One region of the Paenibacillus sp. P4_E11 genome, then DNA from elsewhere that is predicted to be linked to it. Evidence: riboswitches for the same ligand, from Rfam matches in the RefSeq annotation. Region 1 holds a riboswitch; the other holds the start of a gene.
The links. Region 1 has a riboswitch for cyclic di-AMP ahead of AC1DWB_RS14035 (G5 domain-containing protein). Riboswitches for the same ligand answer to the same signal wherever they lie in the genome.
Positions count from the first base shown of each region.

Region 1 (10,835 bases):
CAAGTTGATTTTAGCCGGAGCTTTTTCATAAACCTTCATAAGCCACCTTCTTTTCTATTCCGTGCTGCATTCCGTTAACTTAACTTCCCACATTATATCAAACGGCAAAAAGAAAAGCTAAAGCGTTTCCGCCTTAGCTTCTCTAGTTGATCCACTTGCCATCATTGCCTGTTGGAGAGCTGCTGCTCGGCCAACTGAATGGCCCGCTTCACCATGTTCCCGGCTTCCTTGGCCTTGATCCCGCCCCAGCCTTCCCGCTGGACCGTTTCATAAAACCCCAAATCCTTAGCAAGCTCGTTCTTGAATTGCTCGGACATCATACCTCTTCTGCGACTCATTGTATAACCTCCTGCTACGTGGGATTAGGAATAGTATTTGAATTCCGTGTCCCCTCCATGCAACAGAAAAAAAAGAAAAACGACAAACTAAGTTTGCCGTAGGATCTTGTAGCCAGTATCTCAATGTTGTATATAGGTGATGCGGACTTGTTCTTCATCTTGACAGACCATCACTTCTACCGATTCCGTCAAAATATCCGCATAACTGTACGAAACGCGCTTAAATGTGTGTTGCTCCTGATCAAGCTTGACTATAAAAACAGAAGGGTAGGTTTCTTCCAATACACCCGTTCTTTCGATGGTTTTACGACGACCACCGTTCGCACGCAGCATAATCTTCTGACCAACGTGAGCCTCGAGGCTCCGTTTGATTTCCAATAGCGCATTTTTAGCCATTGCGTACTACCACCTCTTTCCTTTATTATTATACTTCATCCAGACCAGTTATGTCAAGTTAAACTAAATATTATATCAATGAACCAAACTCGTTGTCAACGCCTTTTGCATCAGGTTTTACAGGAATTCAAGCCCAATTTTTATCGTTAGAATTCACAAAATGTTCAAATAATATGCGCGTCCCCCGATTCTTTTCTTTCCAACAAGAAAACAGCACCCTCAGGTGCTGTTTCAGTATCCCATCTGTTGTTCATCCCTGCTCCATGTTGCGCGATAAATCGGCCTATCTTGATCCAAGTTGCAGGCTAACTATTAAACTGCACTTCGGCCCCCGCCATCGGCTTCTCTTCCACCACTAGCTTCATTTTGGGGAGACCGATTCGGTAGCTGCCTCGTGTCTCGATTCCACCCATACCTTGAATACCACTGATTGTATTATTTATGACGTCGATGATGTTGACGGTTTCTTTCACCGATGTGTAGGCCGTCTTGATCGCAATGCACGCCGGGTCAAGCGCATGGATGAGCACACGCGCCGGCGAACTGGCGAAGTTGGCACCTGCCTGTAGCAGCGCTTCGAAATGCGACTGGCATGCACCGGCGATTATCGTCAATGTATCGAAATTGCGCTCGTAGTCTCTCGCTCGCTTCACCGCATCCACGAAGTGATGGGAATGCTTGTAGCTTGATAAGTTGGCAATATCTTGTTCTTTCACGTTTTTCACAATCGCGTCATGCCCCGTTACGACCACAATATTCGGCTTCACTCTCGGTAGCAGTCGTTGCAGTGCCTGCGCCATGTCGCTCTCGGCTACGGAGAACCCTTCCGCCGGAACCCGAAACTCACTATAGAGTAGCATGCTCTTGCGCAAATAGTTGGCGTCCCCGTCCAGGTGGAGTACTTTACCCGGAATCTCGAAGTACGCGTGCTGACTGTTCGCCGACTGGGCCGTCGACCAATTCCCTTGGTTCCGTTCTCTCTGCCACACTCGGTAGCGGGCTAATTCCCGCAGTGACTCGTTGACTTTCACTTGCGTCTGCATTTGCTGGCCCGGTCTCGATTCTCTCAAGGGCATCAGATCATGAATGGGGGAATCAGCCACTAGCCGAAAATCCTCACCCGTGAGTACCGCCCACCTGCTCTCCATATTTTGAATTTTGAAAATGACGTCTCCGCCATAGGATTTTCGTACGACCAAATCGCCTTGCTTCATTCCGAATCGCCTCCTCGACTATCCTATGGCGAGGCTGGGCAAATGGTGCGGTTTTAAGGTGGGTGAAGAGGGGCAAAGTGAGGGCAAAGTGAGGGGCAAAACAAGGGCGCTCCCGCGGCCAGAATGGCTTCCGGCTCGGTTATAGACGTGTTGCTTCGATTGTAAGGCCTTCGGCATGGTGGCAACACGTCTATAAAGGTCGCTCTCCAGCTCATTCTGGCCGCGTCCGCTCGGTTTTGCCCGCAGCCCCTACCGCCTCCCCCACCTTCGTGGGAGGGGCAGTAGGGAGGGCGCTCTTCGCGTGGCTGGAGCGCGTCAGGGCTAGGGACAGAGCGAGAGCGAAAGCCAGAGCCAGACCGTGCAAGGGCCAGACCGTGCAAGGGCCAGACCGTGCAAGGGCCAGACCGTGCAAGGGCCAGACCGTGCAAGGGCCAGACCGTGCAAGGGCCAGACCGTGCAAGGGCCAGACCGAACGAGTCTTCGACCGTTCTGGATAACCTCTGGATCAGATTACTCCAGAGATTTCTATATTCCATAAAGGAGTTCCTCCTTCCGTTAATTAACCAATTTAGCGGAACGTGGTCGCATATCCTGTGTTCCGCCATAAACCATGCGTGGCTCCGTGCAAGAGAGTAGAACGGAAAATGTGGCACTTTGTACAACATTATTGTTGTGAAAAGGGGTGGTAAAAGGGAATGTGGCACTTTATGCAACATTTTTTGTTCAGATCGATGAATTCGATGGAGAATGTTGCATTTCGTGCCACATTTCAGAAAAATCGAGCATATTCCTGTAAAAATGTTGCATTTCGTGCCATATTTTTTTGCGGGGCACCCAAAGTCACTCCCAACACGGTTCCAAGCAGTAGAAAGGGGTTAGTCTCGGTCTCCAAAGAGCCCCAACAAAAATAAGCCCGACCTCCGCTCTGCATCTTACAGAGGGAGGCCGGGGCTGCCAACGTTCCATTCAGCAGCGCACGGAGGCGATCCTACACGACTCAGCGACGAGCGGCGGCTATGGCGCGGCTCAGACGCGCGTATTCGTCCAGACTGAGCGTTTCGCCTCGGCGCACAGGATCGATGCCGCAGGAGGCCAATACGGCCTCTAGCTCAGCCCTGCGGTCTTTGCTGAAGAAGGCCGCCATCAGATTGTTCGCGATCGTCTTGCGCCGCTGCACGAAGCAAGCCTGCACGACTTCGAAGAAAAACGCTTCATCGTCTGTCTCAACGGCGGGCTTATCGCGCAGCTTCAAGCGGATCACCGCCGAGTCCACGTTCGGCTGCGGCACGAATACGGTCGGCGGGACGATCTTGACGATCTCCGGCACGCAATAATATTGCACGGCGATGCTTAGGCTGCCATAGGCTTTACTGCCAGGCTTGGCGGACATCCGCTCTGCCACTTCCCGCTGAATCATAACCACGATATTCTCCAGCGGCAGCTTCTCTTCCAACAGCTTCATAATAATCGGGGTCGTCACGTAGTAAGGCAAGTTAGCTACAACGCTAACCTTCGAGCAAGCACTGAATCGCTCCTGCCACAGCTCGCGCAGATCCAGCTTGAGAACGTCTCCGTGAACAATATGAGCGTTCTCGTACGTCCTCATCGTCTCCGCCAGAATCGGCAGCAACCGCTGATCGATCTCTACCGCCACCACCGTACCTGCGGCTTCAGCCAAGTGCTGTGTCAGCGCTCCGATGCCCGGACCAATCTCCAGTGCTCCCTTGGATGCATCCAGCTCGGCAGCGTTCACGATGTGATGCAATATATTTTGATCAGTCAAGAAATTTTGCCCCAAGCTCTTCTTTAACACAAGACCGTATTTCTTGATCAATTCCTTCGTTCGTTTGGGTGTAGACACCATATCCGTCATAGCAGCTGTCACATTCCTTTATCCATAAAATCATCATACGCACGCTTAAACTCGGCCTGGGTGATGCGGAACATAGCGCAGCGCTTCAGGAACTGCTTTCCGTTGCAGCAGCCGATACCCAGACGGTCGCCGATGGCAAGCCGTCTCCGGGCGGCGTCCGGATGGACGAGTAGCCCCGCAGCCATGAGATCCGCTTGTGTGATCTGCGCCTCCGGCTCCTGATCGGCCGCGCTTCCCTCATAGTCTGTCCTAACTTGAGCAAGTGCTTGACGGATCGCTTCATCCGTTGCATTCTCTACCCCGATGTCGCCCTTCTTGGTCGCCTCCTGCTGCGTTAGAAACGCATGCTTGCAGCCAGGTACTTTCGCCGAAATAATCCTGCGGATACGCTCACCTGCATGATCAGGATCCGTGAACACAATCACACCACGACGTTCCTGCGCCAGAGCAATTTTGCGAAGTACCGTCGCGTCGATGGCCGATCCGCCTGTCTCGATCGTTTCAGCCTGCACGGCTCGCTGGATCGCAATCGTATCGTCACGACCCTCAACAACAATGATTTCTTTGATCACCTTGGCCCGTCCCTTTCCGACAGCAACAAAAAGAAGAGGGGCGGTTGTCCTCTTCTTCTCCTGCATGAGCTTCTATTGTACACTATACCCGAACTCGAAGGGAATGATCAATCCCAGAGCAGAGCTGACGCATTTTTCGCGGGGTCAGCTCTGGCTCAGGGAGATGTCTATCAACTCGAAGCCGGTTTATCCTTGCCGATAACGTAAACCTTGTAACCGCGTTTCACACCAAATCGTTTGGCATAATCCGGGTTGTCGAAGAATACATCGATAATGTTTCCCTTGATGCCGCTACCGGTGTCTTCCGCACGTCGCAAGCCGATACCCTCGATGTAGACCCACCATCCAATTGGAATCACTTTGGGATCTACCGCAATCGTACGGCCTTCGGTCACACGCGTCCCGGAGAAGGTTAATCCGTATTGGGGATGCTCGCTGGTTTTGCCTGTAGAACTAGCATCAATGGTATACGCAGTCAGCGATACGTTGTTCAAGATCTGCTTATACCCGAACGTCACGCCTGACTTCGTCACTTCTTCGATATTAGGCGTGGATGCAGACAACACAACTACGGGGTTTTTGGTGCCCAGTGCTACGACTTTATTGACACTTTCCGCAGATACTTTCATATCGACTACATTCTCAGCCACAAGGACGCCATCCTCGAACGTTTTTTCGATCTTCTTGGCAAGAACGCCATCTTGGCCTTCTGTAACGGTTTGCTCCTTGCCTTTCAGCAAGTTCGGATCGTTTTGTTTCACGGTGTCAAATGGTATGGCTTCCGTCTGATCCTCTAATACTTTATTCACTCTGACCACTTGAATGACATCATTCCCGCTAATGCCCGTATCCTGCGCAGGAGACACTTTATCCAGTTCTCCTACGGATACATCCAAGTCCTGCAATACTGCAGCAACCGTTCTTCCTGTCGTGTACTTTAATTCCGTCTTCCCATCAGCCATCAATTGCACCGGTAGAGCATGATCGACCACGACTTTATCCCCGTTCTTCAACTTCGCCTCTAAAGGCAGGGATAATCGGTCATATTCTCCAACCGGAATGGCCAGTTCATCCAGTAGGCGTTGCAGGACCCATTGCTTCGTACTCACAACGGTTTCTTGTCCATTCACTACTACGGATACGCTCTTGGTAGCCGTACCGTACAACAACACCGTGAACATGAAAGTCATAGCGATTGAAAACAAAGCGATACCTGAAATCAAACGCAAGTTTTCACGCTTCCATCGCAATGCGAAGGTCATGCTGGATGATCGTTTTACATGGGGTTCTCCTTGGTGAATACCTCCCACTTCTTCGGTCCTCCTTAAGCCCCGCCGTCGAGTGTTACGCATGATCGGATTTGACGCGACTATAGTTTATTGTTAGTGCCGTCTCTCCTCCACTTGTTTGATTTTGGGCAACCGCCCCCCTCCAATGTGTATGAGGGTCGTGGTCCCAATATCCCTTAGTGAAGAAAAGAATTTTCTTTAGCGCTTTAACGCTTTGCCGGAATATGGCATTAAAAAAGCCGCAGAAGAGGGACTCTTCTCGGCTGTACGAACCATGCTACATCAAAAACAAGCATAGGCCCCCGACAAAGTGCCTCTCTCTTCACGCTTACGAGGTTAGCTGACGGATTCGGACGCGAGAGTCGCCCTATTCGCTACTGTAAGAGTTGTAGTCTCACTAGCGAAATTCACCCCAATGTAACCCTGTTTGGTTCCCCCGTTTTTCATTTCTGAAAACTCAGCGATTGGAAATTGATAGCAATATGAAGTTAAGTTATTATGAAGGTTAGTTTACGATGTTCCTCCAAAGCTGTAAAGCGAGCGGAGTATGTAAAAACAGACAAATCCACGAGTTTTGTGTGATTAATCACACTTTTTTGCCAATATTGCTCTCTCAAACTCCCCCACACGCTTGTTTACGTAAAAGTTGGGTAACATCGGCACAAAAATAGGTAAAAATGTGCTTGCAATCTTTGAAAATGTTAGGATAAAAGTATCAGATGAACCGGAGGTTTGCTATGTTACCGATTTTGCAAGTGGAAAAACTATATGGTGGTTACTTCAGCAATAAGCCAATTTTACATGATCTCTCTTTTACAGTAAATCCTGGAGAAATGATCGGCTTGATCGGTTTAAACGGGGCTGGCAAAAGTACGACGATCAAACATCTGCTCGGGCTGTTACAACCCCAACAGGGAGAAATCCGAATCGGCGGGCAACAGCCATTAAGAAACGAACACCAATTCCGTTCCAAGCTCGCCTACGTTCCGGAATCCCCGGAGCTGTATGCGGAGCTAACGATTCGCGAACATCTGAAGTTAACGGCTATGGTATACGGGCTCGAAGAATCGCAATTCGAACAGCGAATCGACACGCTTAGCACTCAGTTCCAAATGGGCGACAAATTACACAGCTTTCCGCAACAATTGTCGAAAGGCATGAAGCAGAAGGTGATGATCATGTGCGCCTTTCTTGTCGAGCCGCCCCTGTATATTATTGATGAACCGTTCCTGGGACTCGATCCGCTCAGCATGCGGTCGTTACTCGAACTCATGGTTACACGCAAGCAGGAAGGAGCCAGCTTGCTGATCAGCTCGCATATATTGTCGACAATTGAGCGATATTGTGACCGCTACATCGTCCTTCACAAAGGGCGCGCCATTGCCACCGGTACGTTGACCGAGCTGAAGGAGCAGGCTGGTACCAGTCGGGAGGCCACGCTTGAGGACACCTTCTTCTCGCTGATCGGGGAGGGCAGCCAATGAGTGTACCTGAAGAGCTTTGGCGACAAAGGTCCAAGCGGCACTTCGTTGTCGTCACCCGATATACCCGAGATATGGGCCGCAGCGGCTTTTTCATGTTCCTGCTGTTCGCGCTTATTGCACTGGCTTATTTCTACAACACTTCGTTGTCCAAGCTGTCAGAGGACTTTCCCTACACGCTCTTACTGACTGCCGTGCTGCTGCCGCTCCTTGCCATCAGTCCGGTCCGCACCTTGCTCCGCGAAGCAGACAGCGTCTTCTTGCTTCCGTTGGAATCCAGGATGGGTGCTTACTTCCGGGCCGCGTTCCGGTACAGCTTTATCGGACAAGCTATTCTGATCGTGGTCGTGGTGACGACGCTAAGCCCACTGTACTACCATGGGTTCGGTAAGGATGCCACTCCGTTATGGGTATTGCTATTTCTGACGGTCGCTTTGAAATTCGCCAGTTTACTGAGCACATGGAAAGAAGCTAGCCTGTCCAGACGCGGGCAGCGGATCGCTTCGGCCGGGTTCAAGTGGGTCGGCAATGCCGCTGTACTGGTTGTATTCTTCTTGAACGGCTTCCTGTTCGCCGCTTTGTTATTCTTACTGCTATTCACCTTTGCCAGTATCGTCTACCGTCAATTGCCGGCGTATCGAGTCCATTGGACCGAGCTGCTCACCAGAGAAAAGATACACCAAGCTTATTTTCACTTGTTCTTCAGCTGGTTCACCGATGTCGAGGAGCTTCAGAGCCAGGTGAAGCGCCGAAAGTGGTTGTCGTTCTCCATTGCGGGTGTTCGATTCCGGCAGATGAGCTCGTATGTGTACTTGTATGCGGTAACGCTGCTTCGCTCCGAATTGACCGGTATCATTATTCGCCTGCTTGTGATTGCCGCTATCCTCATCGCCACAAGCACAGACCCTTGGATGGCATCCGGCCTGTATGTGTTCTTCTGCCTCGTCATCAACGTGCAGCTCTCGGCGCTCCGCGAGTTCCACACATACGCCGTCATGCCCGCGCTGTACCCGCTGCCGGCGGAAGCACGTCTGCATGCGCAAGCCGCCGTCGCCTTTCGCGCGCAGCTCGCCGTCATCGCGCTGCTGACAGCGGCGCTCGCCGTGAGCCCGGCGCTGGCGCCGTGGATGGCGCTGCTGCCGCCAGCTGTGCTCGGCGTCGCCGCGGTCGTGCGCCGGCGCATGCGCAAGCCGCGCGCGTAGCGCTCCGGCGCGGACGAGCCGGCGCTCCGCCGCAAGCCCCAACACGACGGCAAGCAAAACGGCTGCTCCAGTCTGCCTAAGGCAGATGGAACAGCCGTTTTGCGTTGTCCGTCGTGACGGCGGCGAACTGCTCGAGCGGCAGCCCGACGATGTCTGCCGCTGCTTCCGCGACGAGCCGGACGTAGCCGGTCTCGTTGCGCTTGCCGCGCAGCGGATGCGGCGTCAAGTAGGGCGCGTCTGTCTCGATGAGTACACGGTCGAGCGGCACTTTCGCGAGCACTTCCTTTGGCTGCCTGGCATTCTTGAAGGTGACCGGTCCGCCAAAGGAGATATAGAAGTTCATGTCCAGGCATAACTTGGCGGTCTCCCAACTGCCGGAGAAGCAGTGCATCACCCCGCCGACATCCTCAGCCTTCTCTTCCCGCAGCATTCGCACAATATCTTGATTGGCATCGCGATTATGGATTGAGATCGGCATATTCAACCGCCGGGCCAGCCGGATCTGCTCGCGAAATACCCGTTCCTGTACATCCTTAGGCGATGTATCCCAATAATAGTCGAGGCCGATCTCCCCGATAGCTACCACTTTGGGATGAGCACATAAGGACTCCAGCCAGTCCAAGTCCTCTGCCTTCATGTTGATAGCATCCTGTGGGTGCCAACCCACCGTTGAGTAGATCCACTCGTAATCTTCCGCCAATTGGATGGAACTCGGAATGGTCTCCCGGTTAAACCCGATATTGATCATTCGACTCACACCGTTCTCCTGAGCGCGTTGCAGCGTTTCCTCCCGATCTTCATCGAAGGCGTGGTCGTTCATATGCGTATGTGTATCTGTCAGCATGTAATCTTCCCGTCTCCCTCCTGTGTCTATTTCCTACCCTCGTCAACCTACCCAACCGAATCGGGCTTTCCAAGCTTCCGGCATCTCGGTCGCGAGCTCTTGCAGCATGTCCTCCGGATAATAGACCCGCCGCTCTCCTTGATGAATCTCGCTAATCGATCGAACGATTTCCGATTTCCTCGATATTTCCATCAGCTCGTCCTTCCCGTTCAACAGCATGATCGGCAAGCTCTCATCCTCATCCCCGGCCCGGTACACATCGTAAGGCAACGCCGACAAAAAGTCGATCTCCATGTAATAATCCGGATCAATGCCCTTCCGGTACATCCAGTCCCTGAAATCTTCCTCCCAAGGCTCCGATGTTTCGTTGAGTGCAGCATACTTGAATAACCGTCTATTCAGGAACCGGTCGCTCAAATCCGCCAAGATTCGATCATCTTCGCGTGTCCATTGGGTCAACGTCATCTGCACATAAGACTCGTCCAATTCCAAATAATGATCCAGTGTCAACGTACCTTGGAGCAAGCTGCGGAATGCAGGAGGCATGAACTGAAACGAATAGCCGTCTCCATGCAATTTTTTCGCGCGCTCGAATATTTTGCGCAGCACAATCTCAGAACTTCGGGTGACCGGATGAAAGTAAACTTGCCAATACATCTGGTAGCGAGCCATCAAATAATCTTCGACCGCATGCATGCCGCTTTCCTTGACCACGATATGCCCTTTGTGCGGACGAATGACCCTAAGGATACGTTCCAAGTCAAATGTGCCATAGTTGACACCCGTGAAGTACGCATCCCGGAGCAAATAATCCATCCGATCTGCGTCCAACTGACTCGATATTAAGCTGACGACAATCGATTTCCCGTACGACTTGCAAATAACATCCGATACGCTCTGCGGCAATGTGGAATCGGCTTCCCGTAACACCCGGTTCACCTCAGTATCACCCAACACCAACTGACACGTCCACTCTTCGTGATTCGTTCCGAATACCTGCTCGATCGAATGGGAGAACGGCCCGTGTCCGATATCATGAAGCAGGGCAGAACTCAAGGCCAGCAAGCGTTCTTCCCGCGGCCACTCGGAATAATCATTGCGTTCGAACTGTGATATAATTTTACGGGCAACCTCGTAGACGCCTAGCGAATGAGAGAACCGACTGTGCTCCGCCCCATGAAACGTCATGAAGGAAGTGCCCAATTGTCGAATTCGTCGAAGCCGCTGAAATTCCCGAGTATTGATTAAATCCCATATCGTCTGATCCTGCACATAAATGTATTTATGAACCGGATCCTTGAACACTTTCTCTTCTTGCAACGGAGCGCCCATCAGGACCTCACTCCCTTCCTCTATACCCTAAGTATATACGAAAGGCTGCAAAACAACCGCATGAAAAAGTTGCACGACACTCTTTCGACATTTTAGCTCTTTTTCAGCATATTATTCGACATTTAATGTCGAATCTCTTAGAAAAACACTTCCATTTTCGTTTACAAGAATCGGAATTTTTCTCCGTTCAACCAATTGTCACAACCTTCGACTAATATTGACATCATGCGTCTGTACGAATTGAAAACCTTGTCAGACGTGCTTTTCCTGATTTTTCATGTTATGATTATAAAA
Region 1 covers NZ_JBFUIX010000031.1:10,395-21,229, reverse strand. The annotation lists gene ispE (4-(cytidine 5'-diphospho)-2-C-methyl-D-erythritol kinase) at 1-39, opposite strand, end outside; gene AC1DWB_RS14060 (small, acid-soluble spore protein, alpha/beta type) at 162-338, opposite strand; gene veg (biofilm formation stimulator Veg) at 459-734, opposite strand; gene yabG (sporulation peptidase YabG) at 1,040-1,948, opposite strand; gene rsmA (16S rRNA (adenine(1518)-N(6)/adenine(1519)-N(6))-dimethyltransferase RsmA) at 2,946-3,821, opposite strand; gene rnmV (ribonuclease M5) at 3,830-4,393, opposite strand; gene AC1DWB_RS14035 (G5 domain-containing protein) at 4,564-5,703, opposite strand; cyclic di-AMP (ydaO/yuaA leader) riboswitch at 5,992-6,155, opposite strand; gene AC1DWB_RS14030 (ABC transporter ATP-binding protein) at 6,420-7,166, shown strand; gene AC1DWB_RS14025 (ABC transporter permease) at 7,163-8,365, shown strand; gene AC1DWB_RS14020 (TatD family hydrolase) at 8,442-9,209, opposite strand; gene AC1DWB_RS14015 (HD domain-containing protein) at 9,252-10,541, opposite strand.

Region 2 (10,835 bases), on a different contig from region 1:
AGCGCTTCAACTGGCGGGCGTTGGTGGTGTGATGATCGGCGCGATGGTGACCGGCAACGACACGGGCTCCATATATGAAGCGACCCGCAGGTTTCGCCTCGGATTAGACCAGTTGTTGCGCTGAGCTTTTTTAAATGGGAGCGCTCACATTCGCAAAAAACGTAGATACGCAATTGGCGGTTCAGCAGGACTGAGTGGGTGAGTTGAACCTGAAGATGCCAAACCAATAGATGAATTTTATTGCTGAATACATTCAAAGAGAAAAATACGTTATTCCGCTGGCGGGCCACTTGGGAATTGAACTCAAGAAAGGGAGTGTAATCACATGACGAGGCAACCTCATATCGCACTGGTTCCATTGGATAGCCGTCCGTGCTGCCAATGGTTCCCTCAGCAAATCGCCGCGATTGCGGGCGTGCAACTGCATACGCCCCCGATCGAGCTGCTGGGGAAGTTTATGAAGTCCGGGAGCTGTGCCAGTATCCGCGATTGGCTGCTCGCGGCCGCCGAACAGGCGGACGGCTTGGTAGTGGCAGCGGATCAGCTCGCCTTCGGTGGCTTGATCGCCTCGCGGACGAACGAGCGGACGTTGGAGCAGGCCAAGGAAACGTTGGACGTGCTGCGGACGATCAAGGAGAAGCATCCGAACAAGCCGCTGTTCGTCTCCAGCGTGCTTATGGGGATTACGATCACCGGGAGAAATGCTGAATACGTGCATTATAAGGAGTTGGTGCAGCAGTATTCGGAGCTATTCGACCGGCACCACCGCTTGAGGGAGGTCGGGCTGGAAGCGGAATTAGCCCAAGTGCAGGCGCAGATTCCGGCTGAAATTCTGGAAGACTTCCTGCAGGCGCGCAAGCGAAATATGTTCATCCATAAGCTGTTGATTGATTGGGCGGCTGAGGGCGTCATTGATTACTTGAACATTACGCAAGAGGATGCGAGCGCCGTCGGCGTGCATATCTCCGAGCAGATGGAGCTGCAACGATACATGTACGAACGTCATGCGCAGGCGAAGTCCATTCTGTATCCGGGCGCGGATGAAGCGACGCAGACGTTGCTTGCCCGCATGTTGCAAACACTCGGCAAGCGCAAGGTCAAAGTGTTCGTACGGTTCACATCGGAGTCCGGCAAGCTTGCCATTCCGAAGTATGAGGATCGTCCAATAGAGGAGACGGTGAAAGCCCATCTCTGGGCGGCCGGTACCGTGATCGTCGACTCGCCGCTGGACTCGGACTTGATTCTGGCCGTGAACCCGCCCATGATGCACATGAACAATGATGGCAAAGAATCGCAGGAGGTGAAAGCGTGTTTCGATTCGAGGCATTTGCTCACCGATCTGGTGGAGAACGCTCGGTATTATATCAAGCAGGGCCGCCGGGTGGCGATTGCAGACGTCGCGCTGCCGAATGCGTCGGATATGGAGCTTGTGCGGTATTTGCTAGACGAGCGACTTTTTACCCGGCTGTACGGTTATGCGGGCTGGAATACGGCGGGCAATACGCTAGGCACTTGCATTTCCCAGGCGGTGGCCCGCACGCTGTATGACCTGTCAGGTATTGGGGTGGGCATGGATATCGACATCGACATCAACATGACTTCCAAGACGGACGTTGTCGTGAAGGCGAATGAGGTGCATACCTCATTCTTGCTGTCACGCTTGCTGGACGAATGGGGCTATCAGGCCCAGGTCCGGGGGGAAACGCACAAGTGGATCGTGTCCCATTTGCCCGTCAGCCCGTGGGATCTGGAATCACACTATGACCAGGTCAATGCGCTCGTCGCGGAGCGTATGGAGGAGCTGTTCGCGGCCACGAAGCCACTGCTTGTGAATGCAGAATCGGCGGCTGCCGGGCTTCTCGTTCGAGATGTGCGGCTAGCGTCTGTAAGTCTGCCTTGGAACCGTATATTCGAGGCTGACATACATGTGGACGTGAAACTGGGTTAAATGGGTTAGGGGGGCCTGGGACCTCGGGACTTGCCGAAATGACGCCACCCAAAAAGAAACGCCTTAAGCTGCACTTTCATGTGCGCGCTGCAGGCGTTTTTTGTTACCTATACAATTGTACCTATCCATATTGCGTACGCACCTTGCATGGATTCAACTCTTGGGCTGCCACACCTTGAATTTGTTCCAATCGGGATCGTAGAAATTGAATTCCCAGTACCAGCTCTGATCGAGCAGTTCGTCGACTTCAATGTTATGACTTCTCGTGTACTCGTACAGCTGTGCGATATCGGACGTCTGGAAGCAGATTGCCGGCATTTCATAATGCGTTACGCCCGCGATCCAATCACCGGTGTGGAAATTCAACGTTTGCTTCGGCGTGCATTCCAGCAGGAATATTTCTTGTTTTCCTGCCAGCAAGTGATCGCCCTCTACGAGGAGTCCAAAGTGCTCGACGAACCACACGGTGGAGCGCTGCTTGTCCGTAACCGGAATGTATACCGCATCGATGCTCGTTAATAGGGCTTTCTTCGATTCTGGCTGCTCCATAGTATCCTCCTGATTATATCCACGATTTTCCGTACGCGTGCTTGGTTCGGTCCTCTTGTCTTCGATCTGAAGATTGTTAATATCCACACCCTCTATAATAAATTCGGTTCCATGCGGGATGTTCCTGCCGGGTTGACAAGAAAAAGAAACCCATATATTATGTATAATTATTCATTAATAATAATAAATATACATTACGAGGTGCAATTGTGAACCATCTTTTAACATTGCAGGAGCTCAGTAAGGCTGATCTACAAGCGATTATTCATAAGGGACTGGAGATCAAGCGCCATCCGGAAGCCTACTACCAAGCATGCTATCGAAAAGGGCTTCTGATGCTGTTTCAGAAAACTTCGACACGGACTTATCTTTCCTTTCAATCGGGGATTCAGCAGATGGGTGGTTACCCGGTTACGATGGATTGGGATTCGAGCAACTTCAGCCTTTCTCCCATCCAATACGAGGCCCGGTATGTCTCGAGAAATTGCGATATCATCATGGCCAGGCTCAAGAACCATTCCGATCTCCTTCAACTGGCCCAATATTCCAACGTACCTGTCATTAACGGATGTTGTGACAAATACCACCCCTGCCAGGCATTGGCCGATCTCATGACGATCTATGAGGTGTCCGGGACGTTCGAAGGGATCACTCTAACGTACGTGGGGATACATAACAATGTGGCGAATTCACTTGTGGCAGGCTGTATGACGTTGGGCATCCACCTGATTCTCGTGACGCCGATTGTGAATGAGCCCTCGTGGGACGAGTCCTTGATGCAAGCTGCCTATAGCAGCGGCTATGTAACGGAGATGGACAGCTTATCTACGGCCGTTGCCCAGTCGGATTATGTATACACAGACACCTGGATCGATATGGAGTTTTATAGCGACCCGGATTACCAGGACGAGAAGGAACGACGCCTTCGGACGATGCTGCCCTTCCAACTGAACCGCGATCATCTTCAGGGGTATTCACCTTATATTATGCATGATATGCCGATTCATCCCGGGTTCGAAATTGCCGAAGATCTGGTCGAATCCGAGAAATCGATCATCTATCAGCAGGCCGAGAATCGCATGCATGTGCAGAAGGCGCTTCTTCTGCATTTGCTCGAATCATCCTCCTAGGGCTGTCCGCCGATGTGAGAGTCACCTCGTTTCGGCTCTTTTTTAATTGAGGGCTTGCTTGTCGTACAAGGTCTTGTAGAGCGCATGTCCGGCAAGGAGGAATATGGAAGGGGTATGCAGAATATGTCCTCCTAAGTAAATCATTGGAACATTTAGGAGGAAAAATCATGGCCTATTGCACACAATGCGGCAACCCTATTACGGAGGGAGAGTCGCACGATTGCACAGCTCAGGAATTGGCAGCTACCGCAACTGTTGCTCAGAAGGGCGAATTTGTCATCGGAAGCTATACACTGAATAATGGAGTGTTGTTGAAGCTTCTGAAGAATCCGTACTCCAGCCTGCAATTGGACCCGACCAAGGATATCCTGTACGGCGTGCTCGGTATGGTCGTCTCCGTTCTCGGCTTCTTTCTATGGGCATTGGCGTTGCAAAAAGGTCTCGTTGACGCGATTTCTTCCGCATTGGGAGGACTGGACTTTTTCGGCGTGGGCTCTACGATCAAAAAGAAGGTATCGATCGCTCCGAACGCTCTGCTGATAGGTCTCGTTTCCATGATTGGCTTGTTAGCGATCTTGGGGGCTGTTGGGAACTGGCTGGGGACGCGCAAGGCGGGAATCAAAGAGATCGTCACTTATTTGGGAGCGATGCAACTGACATTCGGTGTGGGGTATATAGTGGCCGCCATTCTCTTATTTGTCTCGATCAAGTTCTCCCTCTTCCTCTTGATGATCGGGCTGCTGACGACACTGCTGTCCACGGTGATGGCTTCGCATGACATACATAGCATAGCACGGGACAAGCGTATGCCTGCCATCACAGTGAGCCTGACAGGTTACATTGTTGGGGTTGGTGTGATTTATACACTGTTTGCTTAGCGACTTTGCTGTTCGGTCTTTACTCATTTTTCACGAAGATTTCACATGTGGGCCTGCAGACAAAGAGGGATTATGGTCGAATCCGCTAATATCCTAGTAGTGCACCAACTTACCAATAAGGCTACAGGAGCGATTAGGGACACATGCGACAGGAATTAAGCTATTTTCTCCAACTGGCGGACGCCGTCATCATTACCGACCATGCCCATCTTGTGCTTGGCGTGAATGACAAATATGAAGAGTTAACGGGCTTCGAGCACAGTCAGATTGTCGGCCTGAAGGCCGGGTTTCTCAAATCCAAGTTGACGCCGCGGACTACTTATCAGCAGATGAAGGCGATGCTTGCGGATAACAAGCCGTGGTCAGGTGTGTTCATCAATCGCAAGAAATCGAGGGAAATCTGGCACTCGCATATTACGATTACTCCGATCGTCTTGGATGAAGAAACATACTTGGTGGGCGTATTCCGGGATATGAATCAATTGTCGGAAGGCGTTTATTTGTCGGAATCTCGGAAAAGTAAAATCCAGGGCGAAATCCTGAAGGTGCTTGCGATTTCCTGCGAAATCCGCGACCCGGCCATTGAAGAGCATCTGACACGTGTGCAGGAGTGGACGGCTGCCTTGTTGCAAGCATTCACCGATGAATCGGATAGTAAGATGAGCGGTGATTACAAGCAGCATATCGTCAACGCGAGCATCATGCACGACATCGGCAAGTCGGGTATTCCCGAAGGGATCCTCTACAAACCCGGCAAGCTCACCTCTTACGAGCGTAACATTGTAGAGACTCATCCGCTGATTGGCGTTGATATACTGAACAAAATCTCGCATGAGCTTGATGACGAGTTGATGACGCAGGAGCTGCAAGTGGCTCGGAATATTATTGCGTATCATCATGAGAAATGGGACGGATCGGGGTATCCGTACGGGCTGTCAGGTGCAGATATTCCGCTGGAGGCGCAGATCGTGTCGATCGTCGATGTGTATGACGCGCTGACAAGTCGCCGAGCGTACAAGGAAGCGTGGACCTCGGAACAGGCCGTTGACTTCCTGCTAAGTCAGAAGGCGGTTTCGTTCAATTCGGAGCTAGTGGATGTGTTCGTGGAGCAGGTTCTGGGTTAGGAGTCTGCCCAGCGAAAGCATATTCGTGAAGATTTATTCATTGTTGCGGTTATTGCGGGAAAGGGATGGCACTCCACCGCTGTTGAAATCCAAATTGTTTTTAATTTATCTTGTGGTAACAATTTGATTTCAAAGGCGACCGTATACTTTACGTACCATTCCCTTGTCCCTCCATAACCCTATGAATAAATATTCACGATAACCAGATCCTCCGACAGACTCCTAAAAAATAGGTAGGAATAAGAGAAGGCAGTCCTGTAGAGGGCTGCCTTCAACATGTAGCTAAGTATGATTAGGCTTTCAACACATCGTGATCGACATAACGAGCGCCGTTCAGTTCACTTATGATATTGATCGCTACCTTGGCTCCGTCACCAGCGGTGATGATTGTGTGCATACTGACTCCAGCGATCGTGCCAGCGACCCAGATACCGTTAATATTCGTTTTTCCTGTTCCGTCTGTCTGAACGATCGTCTTGATCCGTGGCTCGGTTCCAGGTATAGTCGTGACCCCGATTGCTTCCGCCAAATCTGTGAACATACCGGTTGCGAGTAGTACATGCTTGGCCTCGTAGGAGCCTTCTTCAGTCGTAACAGTAAACCCTTCGGATGCAGCCGTGACGTTCGTCACTTTCCCCTTTACCAACTCGGCGCCGAACTTGGCCGCTTGCTGCTTGCCAATCTCCACCAGATCAGGACCCGTTGTTTCTTTGACACCATAGTGGTTCTCGATCCAAGCTCGCTTGGTCACACTTTGGTCGCTGTCCACGATTAATGTTTTCTTGCCTGCCTTGGCAGCGAAGATTGCGGCGCTTGCGCCAGCAGGTCCTGCTCCGATAATAGCGATTTCGTACATGAGTTACACTCCTCCTTCAGCATGTGTGAATTGACTTCTACAACCACCCCATTATACCACTAAATTATAGTAAGTATAAAATAGTAATCTCCATAATGTGAAGATTTTCTCGGATGCCTACTCACATAGCTGTATCCTTCAACAGATGCCCCGTCAGAATACACACCGCTGTCTCCTCCGGGTGGATGTCACCCGAGGCGACCAGCTTGCGCAGTCCGGCGACGGTCGCGGCAGAGGCTGGCTCGCAACCGATGCCGCTGCGGTCAATGACGGCTTTGGCCGCCACAATCTCCGCATCGCTCACGATGGCGGTCAAGCCTTTCGTCTGGCGGATCGCGTAGTGCAGCGCCTTCTTCCATCCGGGCGGGTTGCCGATATTCAGCGCGGAAGCCATGGTGAGCGGGTGCGGCTCAGGCTGGAGCTCGAGTGCTCCCTCTGTCACCAGACGGTGGAAGGGTGCGGCGCCTTCAGCCTGAATAACGGCCACACGGGGGAGACGGTCGATGAAGCCGAGTGCCAGCAGATCGCGCAGGCCTTTGCCTAAGGCGACGGCGTTGCTCAAGGCTCCGCCAGGTACTACAATCCAGTCGGGCAACGTCCAGCCTAACATCTGCGCAATTTCGTAGACGATACTCTTCTGACCCTCGATGCGCAGCGGATTGATGGAGTTGCATACGTAAGCGTCGAGGCGGCTCCCCTCCGCTACGAAGGAGGCGATACCAGCGTCATATCCGCCACCCGTGATCGGCACGATCCTTGCACCATAGGCCTGCGTCTGATACAGCTTACCTGCGGCCACATGGGCGTCCGGCAGCCGCACGATCGTCTCGGCGCCGGCCAAGGCGGCATACATCGCTAGCGAGGCGGACGTGTTGCCCGTCGAGGTGCAGGTGAAGCGGCGATAGCCTTCCGCTACCCCACGGGAGACAGCCGCCGTCATGCCGTTGTCCTTGAACGAGCCGCTCGGGTTCTCGCTCTGCGCTTTCAACAACAGGCGGCGCACACCGGCATAGCTTTGAACTCGGGCCGGTGTATAGAGGCCGGTATTGCCCTCGTACTTCGTCACGATGGACGAGAGCGGCAGCTCCGGATCGATCAGTTCCTTATACCGCCATACGCCGCTGGCGTAGGGGGTCATCCGTTCGGCCAAGCGGTCGTGGAACAGCCGCTTCAACACATCCATGTCGATTCCACGGTAATCCTGCTCGATGTCATACCACCCGCCGCATCGGCACTGCAGCAGCTGCGATTCCGCAGCAGGCCGCTCCCGACGACAATCCCAACATACCCATCTCATGCGCTTCACCACTCCTGTATACTAAGGTAGCTTTACCATACAGCAGCCAGAAATATAAAACTAATATATAATAATCGTAATATCATATATTAAATTTATGAATGGAGCGTTGTTTCCCTATGAACCTGCATGCTCTCCGGCTATTTCACACGGTAGCCCGGTTAGGAAGCGTGACTCAAGCGTCCAAGGAATTAAGGATTAGTCAGCCGGCGGTCACGATTCAATTACGGAATTTGGAGCGTGAAATGGGATTGGTCTTGATCGAACCAAGAGGCCGAGGCGTCTCACTTACGGAGGCAGGTGAGCTGTTGGCCGAGCAAGCGGAGCGATTGTTCGCACTGGAGCAGGAGATCGAGGCCGGGATCGAGCAATATCGAGAAGGGAAGAGGGGCAGGCTGCGATTGGCTGCGACTTCCTTGCCTGCACATCGGCTCCTACCCCAATGGACGGCTGGCTACAAATTGCGCAATCCTGATCTGGATATCCTGGTGAACTCTTGCAACAGTCAGGAGGCCATTCGGCAGTTGCTCACGTACAAGGCGGAGTTAGCTTTTATAGGTGGAGGAGGGGGGATACCGCAAGAGCTGGAGAGTGAGCTGTTGTTGGACGACGAGATGATCTTCGTTGTGCCTCGAGACCATCCGCTGGCCGACCAGAGCGTGACGCTGGGTACGATGCTGCAACAACCGTTCATCGTCCGTGAGGTAGGGAGCTCAGCCCGCGATATGCTGGAGGGATTGTGCCGGGAGCAGGGGCTTACGCTGAAGATCGGCCTGACATTCAATGGGCTGTATGAGATTATTCGTGCGGTAGCTGCAGGTTATGGAGCCATGTTCGTCTCCGCCCTAGAGGTGAAGATGGCCTTAGCTGAAGGGGCGGTGGCGCAAGTCCATGTCCCTGAGATGAAGCTGACGAATTCAATTCGTCTATGTCGGCGAAAGGGAGAGAAGCTGAGTCCTGCTACGCTGGGATTCCAGACCTGGGTGCGAACGCAGCTCCAGCACTAGCCGATCATGAATACAAGCCCGGCACGGCGGATAGTTCCGCGTCGTACCGGGCTTGTTGTGGGGTTAAGCTTGGATCATCAAAGGGTGGTTCACTTGCTCACTTCTGCGGTTAACTGGTTGTAAGTGTCATCTGTGAGGAACCGCCGAGCGGATACATACGTCTTGACGTAGTATTTCTCGCTGAGCTTGTTTTTCACAATACCTTTGTCCGTAGCTGAATGTACGAACTCGTCATTACCCAAGTAGATACCTACATGGGAGATGCCGGAGCCATCGGTGTTGAAGAACACGAGGTCTCCTTGTCTCAGATCCTCTTTCGCAATCCAATAGCCTTCCTTGTTCTGGGCTTTGGATTGATGTGCCAGCTCGAAACCGAATTTGGCGAACACGAACATCGTGAAGCCGGAGCAATCGAAGCCAGTTTCCGGGGAAACTCCGCCGTACTTATACTTCGTGCCGACCAGCTCGTCCACCGTCGATTCGAGGACCGTTGATGCGGAAGCGCTACCAAGGTGGAAACTTAGTAGAATAACAAGACTTGCGAAAAACAAAAAAACCTTTTTCAAAACGACAAGCTCCTTCCAGTGCCTACGAGGTTAGCTGAGGGTTCGGTTGAAGGTTCCCTATGATCACTTTGAAGCGAGATCAATTCACCCAGATTGGATCCCCCGTTTCCCGGAAATCGGGAATTCGGCAAATATCGATTGTTTTTTTATACCAGGTTTATGTATTCGCCTTTGTCTGGCAAAATCCTCCTTCCTCTGCGAAAAAAATGCGAAAACAAGAAAAAAGCCCGAAATCCTTAGCGGATTTTGGGCTAATCGTGTCAAAAACCGAACTATGTGACGTTATTTTCTGTAAAATAGTGGTATTGCGTCGAAACGGCCCACAGCTTGAACAACATCTTCAGGATGTGGAACACTTGATGCAGGATCAAGGCAGAGAGGCCAGCCCACATTAAGGATGCCGATAAGGTCAGGGCAGTCAGCACGGCGGAAAGTGTCAGCAGCACACCAGCGATGATCAGGACTACAGGCAGACGGCGTATGAAAACACCAATCGTTTCGAGAGCAGGGGCCTGGATCGTCTTGCCAAGCATTAAGTAGAGGAAGATCAGATGGATGAGATAACCGTATACGAACATCCCGACTAGCCAAGGCAGCAGAGAGAGTGCGAGTGATTCGTAGGACGATTGGGTGCTCAGTGCCTTCTGCGCAATCGGATAGAGCCAATAGAGTGGGGCGGCAGTCAGGGCGATCTGGAACAAATAATAGAGCGCGAACATACCGCTGAGTTCTTTCACCCCTTTGAAGAAACGGTAGCCAGCATTCAGGTGCGTATGATGAATAGAGTAGAAAATGCCTGCGTTAATCATGGGTGTAAGAATCATCCTCGCCAGGATCAGTCCACATAAGGTCCAAATATAAGGGTGGCTAATATCGGTTTTCGTTAGTTGGAATTCGCCCTCGGTCAAGAATAGCTGTGTCGCAGAACTGGATAGGTGCCCGCTTGGATATCGATGCATTAAGGGCACGACGATGGATTTGACGAACGATAGCAGCAGCAGTCCCCAAGCGAATTGATAGATCCACAGTACGATTAGTAGAAAATATTGCGAAGTGGTCGTTCGAAAGCCGTCATTTAAATAGCGAAGCATAAGTATTCCCCCCTTACCGTTCATGGCTTACCAAGCGATCCCATCCACAAAAGTCTCAATCAGCTTAACAAGCCCTATGTTCCAGCGAACCTTCCATTTCTCGTTGATTTCGGTTTGATAGAAGTTGTTGATACGCTTGTTCTCCAGAACGAGTGTGTGAGCCGGATCGATAACGACCCATTCCAGAGGAAAGTTGCTTATGAGAGTGAACAGTACTTGAGAATCGGTACCCGCCCATGCGCGTTCCACCGTACTGCCGTCGGAGAAATGGAACTGCACCGGAACGTCTTTGTAAGAGCCCCCCAGCTTACGTACCAGAACGGAGTGTTCATACACAAGCTCGCCGTCGCGTTTCACCTTCTTGGACTGCACTTGATCGATGGAGTAAT
Region 2 covers NZ_JBFUIX010000046.1:9,580-20,414, forward strand. The annotation lists gene AC1DWB_RS17910 (hypothetical protein) at 1-124, shown strand, start outside; gene AC1DWB_RS17915 (DUF4127 family protein) at 326-1,948, shown strand; gene AC1DWB_RS17920 (VOC family protein) at 2,102-2,497, opposite strand; gene AC1DWB_RS17925 (Rossmann-fold NAD(P)-binding domain-containing protein) at 2,707-3,627, shown strand; gene AC1DWB_RS17930 (hypothetical protein) at 3,795-4,505, shown strand; gene AC1DWB_RS17935 (HD-GYP domain-containing protein) at 4,649-5,629, shown strand; gene AC1DWB_RS17940 (FAD-dependent oxidoreductase) at 5,922-6,485, opposite strand; gene thrC (threonine synthase) at 6,607-7,551, opposite strand; gene AC1DWB_RS17950 (hypothetical protein) at 7,501-7,812, shown strand; gene AC1DWB_RS17955 (LysR family transcriptional regulator) at 7,902-8,789, shown strand; gene AC1DWB_RS17960 (C40 family peptidase) at 8,879-9,355, opposite strand; cyclic di-AMP (ydaO/yuaA leader) riboswitch at 9,360-9,495, opposite strand; gene AC1DWB_RS17965 (hypothetical protein) at 9,628-10,446, opposite strand; gene AC1DWB_RS17970 (M1 family metallopeptidase) at 10,474-10,835, opposite strand, start outside.
Region 2: another riboswitch for cyclic di-AMP. It lies ahead of AC1DWB_RS17960 (C40 family peptidase); the one in region 1 lies ahead of AC1DWB_RS14035 (G5 domain-containing protein).